3 regions of the Bacillus sp. mrc49 genome follow, and region 1 is predicted to be linked to each of the others. Evidence: riboswitches for the same ligand, from Rfam matches in the RefSeq annotation. Region 1 holds a riboswitch; each other region holds the start of a gene.
What was found. A riboswitch is a leader RNA that binds a small molecule or an ion and turns the genes downstream of it on or off. The one in region 1 is predicted to bind S-adenosylmethionine.
Positions count from the first base shown of each region.

Region 2: it holds a riboswitch for S-adenosylmethionine, as region 1 does, so the genes downstream of both, mtnK (S-methyl-5-thioribose kinase) here and CVN76_RS20295 (methionine ABC transporter ATP-binding protein) in region 1, are expected to answer to the same signal.
Region 3: it holds a riboswitch for S-adenosylmethionine, as region 1 does, so the genes downstream of both, CVN76_RS25065 (sugar ABC transporter substrate-binding protein) here and CVN76_RS20295 (methionine ABC transporter ATP-binding protein) in region 1, are expected to answer to the same signal.

Region 1 is NZ_PHNG01000715.1:8,843-12,123, reverse strand. It holds gene CVN76_RS20300 (O-acetylhomoserine aminocarboxypropyltransferase/cysteine synthase family protein) at 1-1,142, shown strand, start outside; SAM riboswitch class I at 1,260-1,374, shown strand; gene CVN76_RS20295 (methionine ABC transporter ATP-binding protein) at 1,543-2,577, shown strand; gene CVN76_RS20290 (methionine ABC transporter permease) at 2,570-3,238, shown strand; gene CVN76_RS20285 (MetQ/NlpA family ABC transporter substrate-binding protein) at 3,254-3,281, shown strand, end outside.
Region 2 is NZ_PHNG01000778.1:15,669-18,949, forward strand. It holds gene CVN76_RS24125 (pyridoxal phosphate-dependent aminotransferase) at 1-68, opposite strand, end outside; partial or broken gene CVN76_RS24130 (carbon-nitrogen family hydrolase) at 166-954, shown strand; SAM riboswitch class I at 1,027-1,181, shown strand; gene mtnK (S-methyl-5-thioribose kinase) at 1,259-2,458, shown strand; gene mtnA (S-methyl-5-thioribose-1-phosphate isomerase) at 2,473-3,281, shown strand, end outside.
Region 3 is NZ_PHNG01000788.1:32,645-35,925, reverse strand. It holds gene CVN76_RS25070 (sugar ABC transporter ATP-binding protein) at 1-112, opposite strand, end outside; gene CVN76_RS25065 (sugar ABC transporter substrate-binding protein) at 172-1,284, opposite strand; SAM riboswitch class I at 1,400-1,505, opposite strand; gene CVN76_RS25060 (GTPase domain-containing protein) at 1,603-3,281, opposite strand, start outside.

The DNA of each region.
Region 1 (3,281 bases):
CACGTCTCCATAATCCAACTGTCAGCGTTTTTGAGGAGAGAATGGCATTATTGGAAGGCGGAATCGGCGGATTGGCCACAGCAAGCGGAATGGCTGCCATTTCACTGTCAATCCTCAATATTGCCGGTGCAGGGGATGAAATCGTTTCGGCCTCTACCTTGTATGGGGGAACATATAACCTTTTCGAAAACACCCTTCCTAAATACGGAATTAAAGTGAAATTCGTTTCTCCTGATGATCCTGAGAATTTTAAAAGGGCAATTACGCCAAGAACAAAGGCCATATTCGCAGAAACGATTGGAAATCCAAGTTTGCGGGTCCTCGATATTGAAGCGGTGGCAAAGATCGCACACGAAGCCCACATCCCATTGATCATCGATAACACCTTCGCTACTCCGTATCTTTGCAGACCGATCGATTTTGGAGCGGATATCGTCATCCATTCCGCAACGAAGTGGCTTTTGGGTAATGGAACGACTTTAGGCGGTGTCATCGTGGATGGAGGCAATTTCAACTGGAACTCGCCGAACTTCCCCGGTTTCACGGAGCCTGACCCAAGCTACGACGGCTTGGTTTATGCCGATGCAGTGGGCCCTGCGGCCTTCATTACAAAAGCCCGGGTGCAATTGCTCCGCGATTTAGGACCTGCGTTAAGTGCCCAAAGTGCTTTCCAGTTTACGCTTGGTCTTGAAACGCTGCATGTAAGGATGAAAGAGCATCTTGCAAACACCAAGACCATCATACAATACTTGAAAAACCACCCTGCTGTGAAATGGGTATCATATCCAGCCAATGAGGACCATCCAGATAAGCCGCTTGCGGATAAATATCTGCCTAAGGGTGCGGGAGCCGTGGTGACCTTTGGGATTCAAGGAGACCGTGAAGCAGGGGCAAGGCTCATCAATTCGGTGGAGTTGTGGTCCCATGTGGCAAATGTGGGAGATGCGAAGAGTTTAATCATCCACCCCGCCAGCACCACCCATCAACAGCTGAACGATGCGGGATTGGCGAAATCTGGAGTGAGCGCCGATCAAGTCCGTCTATCCATCGGAATAGAAAATGTAGATGACTTAATAGAAGATTTAGAGCAGGCAATACAAAAAGCGACGGATATCGTTTCGGTGACATCCCAATCGATTTAAGAAAGTAGTCCTAAACTTTTTTTGTTAGAAATAATATACATTGCACTCCTTTTTTATCTGTGATAGAATTTCTCCATACTAATGAACGTAATGGTGTACAAATATTCTATATATTAGCTCTTATCAAGAGAGGTGGAGGGATGTGCCCGATGAAGCCCGGCAACCGACAAGGAGGTTTTTCCTTGGAAAGGTGCCAATTCACACAAAGTGTAAACACTTTGGAAGATGAGGGAAAGGCCAGCTTTTTTACCTGCCTTTCTGCTCATGCAGAAAGGTTTTTTTATTTTTAAAATTTAGGAAACCATAAGCATGTGCACGCTTGGTAAAAGATTAAAAGCTGGATAATGTAGATAAATCAACTAAGTTCATAGGTTTTATTGGATAAAAGAGGTGAGCATGAATGATTACATTGACCAACGTCAGTAAGCTGTTTCGAACAGGAAAAGGAAACGGCGGGACGATCAAGGCTGTAAATAACGTGAACGTTGACATAAATAAAGGCGAGATTTTCGGCATCATTGGATACAGTGGGGCAGGGAAAAGTACGCTGATAAGAATGCTCAATGGCTTGGAGACACCGAGCGAGGGGACGGTTGTCGTAGCAGATAAGGAAATTTCCAAAATTAAAGGGGCTAACCTTCGTAAGGCCCGCCAGGAAATCAGCATGATATTCCAGCATTTCAATTTATTATGGTCCAGAACCGTTCAGGAAAACATTTCCTTCCCGTTGGAAATTGCAGGGGTTTCAAAATCTGAACGGATGAAACGAGTCAATGAATTGATCAAACTGGTCGGACTTGAAGGCAGGGAAAAGGCGTATCCCTCGCAGCTAAGCGGCGGACAAAAGCAAAGGGTCGGAATCGCAAGGGCCCTTGCCAATGATCCGAAAGTTCTATTGTGTGATGAAGCGACTTCCGCTCTGGACCCACAGACCACGGATTCCATACTCGAATTGCTCGTTGATATCAATCAGCGACTTGGGTTAACGATTGTCTTGATCACACATGAAATGCATGTGATCCGGAAAATCTGTCATCGTGTGGCCGTGATGGAAAACGGGCAGGTCGTTGAACAAGGTCCAGTCCTCGATGTGTTCAGGAATCCTCAGGAACAGATGACGAAGCGATTCGTGCAGCAGGTGACGGAGCCAGAAGAAACGAAGGAAACGATGGACCATTTGTTCGAACGCTATCCTGCAGGTAAAGTGATTCAATTGACTTTCGTCGGTGACCATGCGGAAAGCCCTTTGATAACCAAGCTCGTACGCAACTTCGAGTTGGATGTCAACATCGTTCAAGGTAAGATATCCCAAACAAGAAGCGGCTCATATGGAACGTTGTTCATTCACCTTGATGGTACAGAGGATGAAATGCTCCGCGCAATCGAATTCGTTAAAGCACAGCAGGTAGGCGTGGAGGTGATCACTCATGCTTGAAGAATTATTGCCGAATATGGATTGGGAAAAAATGATTGAGGCAACAAAAGAAACATTGTATATGACAAGCATCTCTGTAGTGGCGACTTTCTTTATCGGGATACTATTGGGCTTGGTCCTGTTTCTGACAGGTAAAGGAAATATGTGGCAAAATCGGACCGCGAACGGGATCATCAGTGCTCTCGTTAATATATTCCGATCGATTCCATTCATTATCTTGATCGTACTGCTCATTCCATTCACCAAAGCGCTAGTCGGTTCCATGATCGGCGTGAATGCGGCGCTGCCAGCACTCATTATCGGAGCAGCCCCGTTTTATGCACGTATGGTGGAAATCGGTCTTCGTGAAATCGATAAAGGCGTAATCGAAGCCGCTAAATCGATGGGGGCCAAAACGAGCACGATCATTTGGAAGGTCCTTCTTCCAGAGTCGATGCCCGCCCTCGTTTCAGGGATCACGGTAACATCGATCGCATTAGTCGGCTATACCGCAATGGCAGGGGTCATCGGTGCCGGCGGGCTTGGGAATCTGGCCTATTTGGAAGGTTACCAAAGAAGTCAAAATGACGTTACGCTCGTAGCGACAATCGTTATTCTAATTATCGTCTTCATAATTCAGATTATTGGAGATGTGATTACATCCAAATTGGACAAAAGATAAAGGGAGATGAATAAGATGAAGAAGTTTTTAGGATTTGCGTTAA
Region 2 (3,281 bases), on a different contig from region 1:
GCGACCAATGAAGCAAAAAACTGCTTGGGAAGTTGTTGAAGCTGTTTCGATTTTTCGAATTGCAACATTTATTCACCTTCTCTGAAATTTCTTGAAATTCTAGTCACAAATGATATATGTTTATCATAATCTTGTAAAGCATTTTTACCTGTGGAGGTTTTCATAATGAAATGGAAGATGGCTTGCATCCAGATGGATATAGCATTCGGACAGCCTGATCCCAATTATCAGCTGGCCGAACAATGCTGGAAAAAGCCGTGCACGCAGACGCAGATATGGTTATTTTACCAGAGTTATGGGCTACAGGCTATGACTTGACCAGATTGAATGAGATTGGTGATGAAGAGGCAGAAAAGACGATTGAATTTTTCAGGAACTTGGCGCTGAAGCACCAAATCCATATCATAGGCGGCTCCATCGCAAAAAAAAAAAAACACAAAAGGATCTTTAACACGATGGTCATCATCGATAAGAACGGGAAACTCATTAAAGAGTACGATAAGCTTCACTTGTTTCAGTTAATGGATGAACATCATTTCTTGCAGCCAGGCGAAAAGGATGGTTTATTTACCCTTGATGACAAAATATGTGCCGGTTTCATTTGTCATGACATCCGCTTTCCAGAGCGGCAGCGTGCCCACTCCGCTCGAGGGGCAGAAGTTCTGTTCGTAACCGCAGAATGGCCGAAGCCTAGACTCGATCACTGGAGAGCCTTAATGATCAGCCTTGCCTGCCACCGAAAACCAGTCCTATGTTGTAGCCGTGAACCGTTCAGGATCGGCTGTCCATAAGGTATTTGCCGGTCACTCCATGAACATTGATCTTTGGGGGCATATCATAAGTGAAGCAGGAGAGGAAAGCGAACTACTGACAGGCACCTTGGACCTCACCGAAGTATCAAACGCTCGCCACAAAATGCCGGTATTCGAAGATCGCCGTCTTGATTATTATTAATTTGCCATTGACAAACTATTTAAAAGATTGATATTATTTTCCCGAAGATTAAAATTTCAGAAAACATATAAACTCTTATCAAGAGCAGGCTGAGGGATTAAGGCCCTATGAAGCCCAGCAACCGACTGTAATACCATTGTGAAATGGGGCGGATACACCGCCGGATTGCAAAATCCGCAGAGCACGGTGCCAATTCCACCAGAAAACACTTTTCTGGGAGATGAGAGGTCCGAAGCTAATACTTCTGCCTCTTTCTATGGAAAGAGGCTTTTTTATTCTTATTTTTAATGTGGAGGGGAAAGAAATGACTCAAAACCATTCGAATTTTACAAGATTGACTAACGCAACGGCCATTATCCTTGCAAAAAAATTAGGGTTGGTAGATGCCGATGCGAATTTAAGCTGTAAAGAAATTGGTGATGGTAACTTGAATTATGTGTTCCATATTACAGACACGGCCACAAATAAAGGGATAATCATCAAGCAAGCGGTCCCTTATGCCAAAGTGCTTGGCGAAAGCTGGCCGCTGACGTTGAAAAGGGCTGCCATTGAAGCGAATGCCCTTATTCATTTCCGGAGCTATTGTCCCGAATTCGTACCACAAGTCTATTATTCGGATGAGCAGCTAGCCATCACGGTCATGGAAGACTTGTCACACTTGAAAATTGCTAGAAGCGGATTGATTGCGGGCGATTCGTTCCCATTGCTTTCGCAGCATATTGGTGAATATGTTGCGAAGACTTCATTTTACACTTCCGATTATCATTTGGAGCCCTCCGCAAAAAAAGAAGTGGCACGGCAATTCACGAATCCGGAGCTCTGTAAAATCACGGAGGTCTTTATTTTCACCGATCCTTTTTTCGAGGAGCTGCCTGGAGATTTCGAAGTTGAATTAACGGATGCCGCCAAACGGATTTGGCATGATCAAGATGTGATTTTAGAAGTGGCTAAGCTGAAACAAAGCTTCGAAACCGAGCAGGAAGCCTTGCTGCATGGAGATTTACATACAGGAAGTATATTTGCAAGTGAAACCGAAACAAAAGTTATCGACCCTGAATTCGCTTTTTATGGACCAGTCGGTTTTGACCTTGGACAATACACCGCCAATCTCCTCTTTCAGGCGGTCACTCGGAATGGAGCAGGAAAAGAAGAGATATTCAGACAACTCGATGAATTTTGGCGGTCATTTGAAAAAAATTATGCGGAACTATGGAACACCCACAATAAAAGTCCGTTCCGCCATGTGACTGGCTATCTCCCTTATTTACTGACTAAATTCAAACGGGATGCATTCGGTTTTGCCGGATGTGAATTGATTCGAAGAACGATCGGCCTCTCTCATGTCGCAGATTTAAATGTCATGGAAGATAAAGAAACGAAAATCGCGGCCAAAACGGCCACGTTGAAGCTTGGTGCTTTATTGATAAAAAAACGGGAAGAATTGGATGTTCCAGCGGTCATCGAATGGATAAAGCAACAAACGCTGACTTCATCTTCCCTCTAAAAGGAGACCTGCACGTGACGACGATAGCACCTTTACCATATTCGGTACAATGGGACAATACCCATATCACATTATTAAATCAACAAGCCCTTCCTGCCATCACTGAATTCATTAAACTTCATTCGGTTGAGGATGTATATGACAGCATCCTTACATTAAAGGTGCGCGGTGCACCAGCGATCGGACTGACAGCAGCATTCGGGGTGGCACTTGGTGCCCAGCAGGAAGCTGCAACGAATTTAGCGGATTTCAAAAAAAATGTAACGAAACATATCGAAAGGCTCGCCTCTTCCAGGCCTACTGCCGTCAATCTTTTTTGGGCATTAAAGAGAATGAAGAATAAATTGATGGAGGCCCAAAGCATTTCTGCTGCCAAGGAAGCACTTGTTTTCGAGGCTAAAGCCATCTTTGCAGAAGATGAAGAAATGTGCAGGAAAATCGGGGAGCATGGCTTATCGTTATTCGCAAAAGGAGATTCCGTATTGACGCATTGCAACGCGGGTGGAATTGCCACAGCCCGTTATGGCACGGCACTGGCCCCTTTTCATCTAGCTAAAGAGCGGAATTTCCCGCTGAAAGTGTACGCCTGTGAAACCAGACCTGTTCTGCAGGGTGCGCGATTGACCGCTTGGGAACTGATGCAAGCAGGTGTTGACGTCACCTTAATCTCTGATAATATGGCTGCGCATACGATACATCAAAAACGAATCAATGCCATTATAGTAGGGGCCGATCGGATTGCGGCAAATGGGGATACAGCCAATAAAATAGGCACTTTGGGCTTAGCCATCTTAGCCAAGCATTTCGGGATCCCTTTTTATGT
Region 3 (3,281 bases), on a different contig from region 1:
CACCGACCAATGCATGGGCGGTTCCTGACCGTACCGAAAAATCAACGTCATTAAGCGCCTTGACCCCAGGAAATTCAATCGAAATGCCTTTCATTTCAAGTTGTGTGGCCATGTCCATTCCCCCTACCTGAACAGACACTCCCCTTCATAGGAAAGAGAGTGCCTCTTTTTTTACTTTTTATAGTGATCTTTCAAGACTTTCATCCAATCTTCTTCAAATTCGCTGGATTCACCCCATCCATCGACAATTCCAGATAGGTTCGTCATGTTTACCGCTTCTTTTGAAGCCTGGATTTGCTTTTGTGAAATGAGCGAAGCCTCTAAATCATATGTTTGCGGCGTATCCTCGCCCGCTAATTTTTTTGCCAATATCCTCATATTCACAGCCCCGATCAACTTTGGATCGACTGCTGCCGTGTAGGACCATGAGCTATCAGCAGAGTGCATTTCCTGAAGATCTGCATTGGATACGTCAATTCCGTATATCTTCACCTCATCACGGCCAGCTTCTTTTATCGCCCTGGCTGCTCCGATAGCAAACGCATCCCATGTTGCGAAAATGGCATCCAATTTACCTTTAGGATATTTATTCAGCATTGCGGCTACTGCATTCTGTGTCTGAACCGAAGTATCGGCAGATGCCACCCCGAACCTTTCGACTTCTTTTATACCAGGATTTTCTTTTAATTTTTCCTGATAGACGGCATTTCTTCTCACCATTGGGGGAAAACCATCCACCCACAGATAGGCGATTGCCGCTTTACCTTTCTGTTCTTCTATCAACTTATCAAAAGCAAGTGTTGCCAGCGCTTCATCATCCTGTGAAGTTAATGTAACACCGTCTATCTTGGATAAATCGCTTATGGAGTCGAAGGTGACAACGCTTTTTCCTGCATCAACCAGTTTTTGAACATCATTGACTGTTGCTGCATCATCCCCATGGGAAATGATATAGCCGTCATAATCCTGCTGCAAAGCCTGGGCTATGGCATCATGGAATTTGGCCGTATCACCATTTGCTGTATATGTATCCACTTGGAACCCCAGATCTTCCCCTTCTTCCTTCGCTCCAGCCAAATATTGGGCCGTATGATCATCTCCGCCTATTTTACGGATGACTTTGATTTTGGCTCCTTCCCCCTCGGCAAATCTTTCTGGAACATTTTCAAATGAAACTTTTTCTTCTCGCTTCGGTTCCGTTGAACTCTGTCCTGAAGAGCAACCCGTTAAAAGCAAAGCAGAAGCGATAGCTGTAATGATTGCAGCGTTAATAGACTTTCTCATCCTGTTTCCCCCATTTTCTTCAATTATTCTTATCTGTTAAGTTGGTGTAAATCCTAAAATAAAAACCTCTCTAGTAATAGAGAGGTTTAATCGGCTGTTTTGCAGACTTGTCCCTCTCTTATCTGTCAAAACATTTCTGTTTTGCAGGATTTAGCACCAATTCCTAATGGAACGGTTGCTGGGCATCTTAGGGCCAGTCCCTCCGCCACTCTTGATAAGAGAATATATTGTGTTACGTTTTTCGTAATTACCACTTTATAGGGATATAGTCGTAAAGTCAATAGATTTTTGAATATTTGAAATGTTCGTCATGACTATTTATTTTCTTTGCAGTTGGGCTAGACGCTTTTTCTCGATTTTTTCCAGTCTCTCCAGCTGGCGCAATTTGACTTCGAACAGAGTGATAGGGTCACGGTAAACTTCCGGGTTTTCCTTCATATGCTCCAAGGCGGCCTGGTAGTCTTTAATTTCCGTCTGCGTTTGTTCTATCGTTTTTTGCAGTAAGGCAAATGAGCTGCGATAGAAAAGTGAGATGTCCCGATCCAAGGATTTTTCAAACAATCCGAATTGGGTCAGGAAGCGATCCGTTATCATCTCCGCTACATCCTGGTAATCTTCGCCTTCCAAGTATTTCTTATAACGATTGTACATATTGGCTTTATTTTGCGGAATCGCCCCAAATAGTTTTCCTGCTCCTTTGAGCAGCAGCTGCGATGGCGTCCTGCGCAATAAGATATTGACGTTTTCGATCCGGATGCTGCTTGTCATCCGGTCCGCATCACGGCGCCAGTCATCCAATACCCTGAAGTCCCCGGCAAGCATGATCCGTTCTTCCTTGTATAGTTCATTGAATCCTGAACTCATCTCATCCATAAACTGCTGGCTTTGTGAGAATTCCATTTGGGAGCTGGCAATCCAGTCTTGCAGCGAACGGTAATATTGCGGCATGATTTTATCGGAAATGAAAGCTTGGATCCGATCATTCATTTCCTGATTCAACTCGATATGGACCTGACTGAAATCACTGCTTTCCGTTAACGATTTAGAGCAATCCCTCAGTAATTCGGGGATGTTGGAAGAAAGCTGATTTTTCACTTCATCTTTAATCAAACGGTACGCCCTTATGATATTTTCACTTTTTTCTTTTTCCAAATCTGCCAGCTGGTTGACAGCGCCATTCAGCTTGACCTCCATCTGTTCATTCCAAGAGATGGAATGCTCACATTTCCGCTCGTTGGCGGCCCGTTTTTCTAACAAATAAGATAAAGTTTTGCGAATGAACGCAAGGATTTTTTCAGATCTTCTCTCCATCCAATTGCCATCTTGATAATTTGATTGAAGGAAAGCCGAAAGGTCCTTCAGCTGCTGCTTGCTATCATAAAGCTTGGAGAAGGCGAAAACTTTCGCATTCGGGAAATATGCATTCACTTTATCCCAAGTTTCGTCTTCCATCCGTACTGCCACTTGATCGCTGTAAATCGTATCCATCTTATTCAACAAGAAGTGTATCGGCAGCTTCGGAGCCAGCTTTTGAATCTCCAATAACAGATCCCGTTCGCTTCCGGTGAAAGGAGCCCGTGCGTCAAGGACGAACAATAGGCCATCACTGCCATGCAAATAGCCTTGGAAATCAGATTCGACGCTTTTTTCCCCATTGAATCCAGGGGTATCCAACAGCCTCAGGCGATTATTCTTCAGGTAGTCACTAATAAGCGTAACATCGACAATAGTCCCCCGCTGACGGCGCGTTTCATCCAATTCCGTTAATTCCATCACAGCCTTGCGCTCTGTGTCCGTGATTTCGAGGATTTCCAAATCATCTCCATCTTTAACACTGACCAGGGACGAATGATCTTCGGCAGCAATGCTCTCGCCGACAATCGACTGAATGAAGGAAGTCTTGCCATTGCCTGCACTCCCAACTAGCAACAGATTGAAATTGGCGGTATCTTTAAGCCCCTCGACCATCCACTTCAGCTTGTTGCCGACCCTTAAAT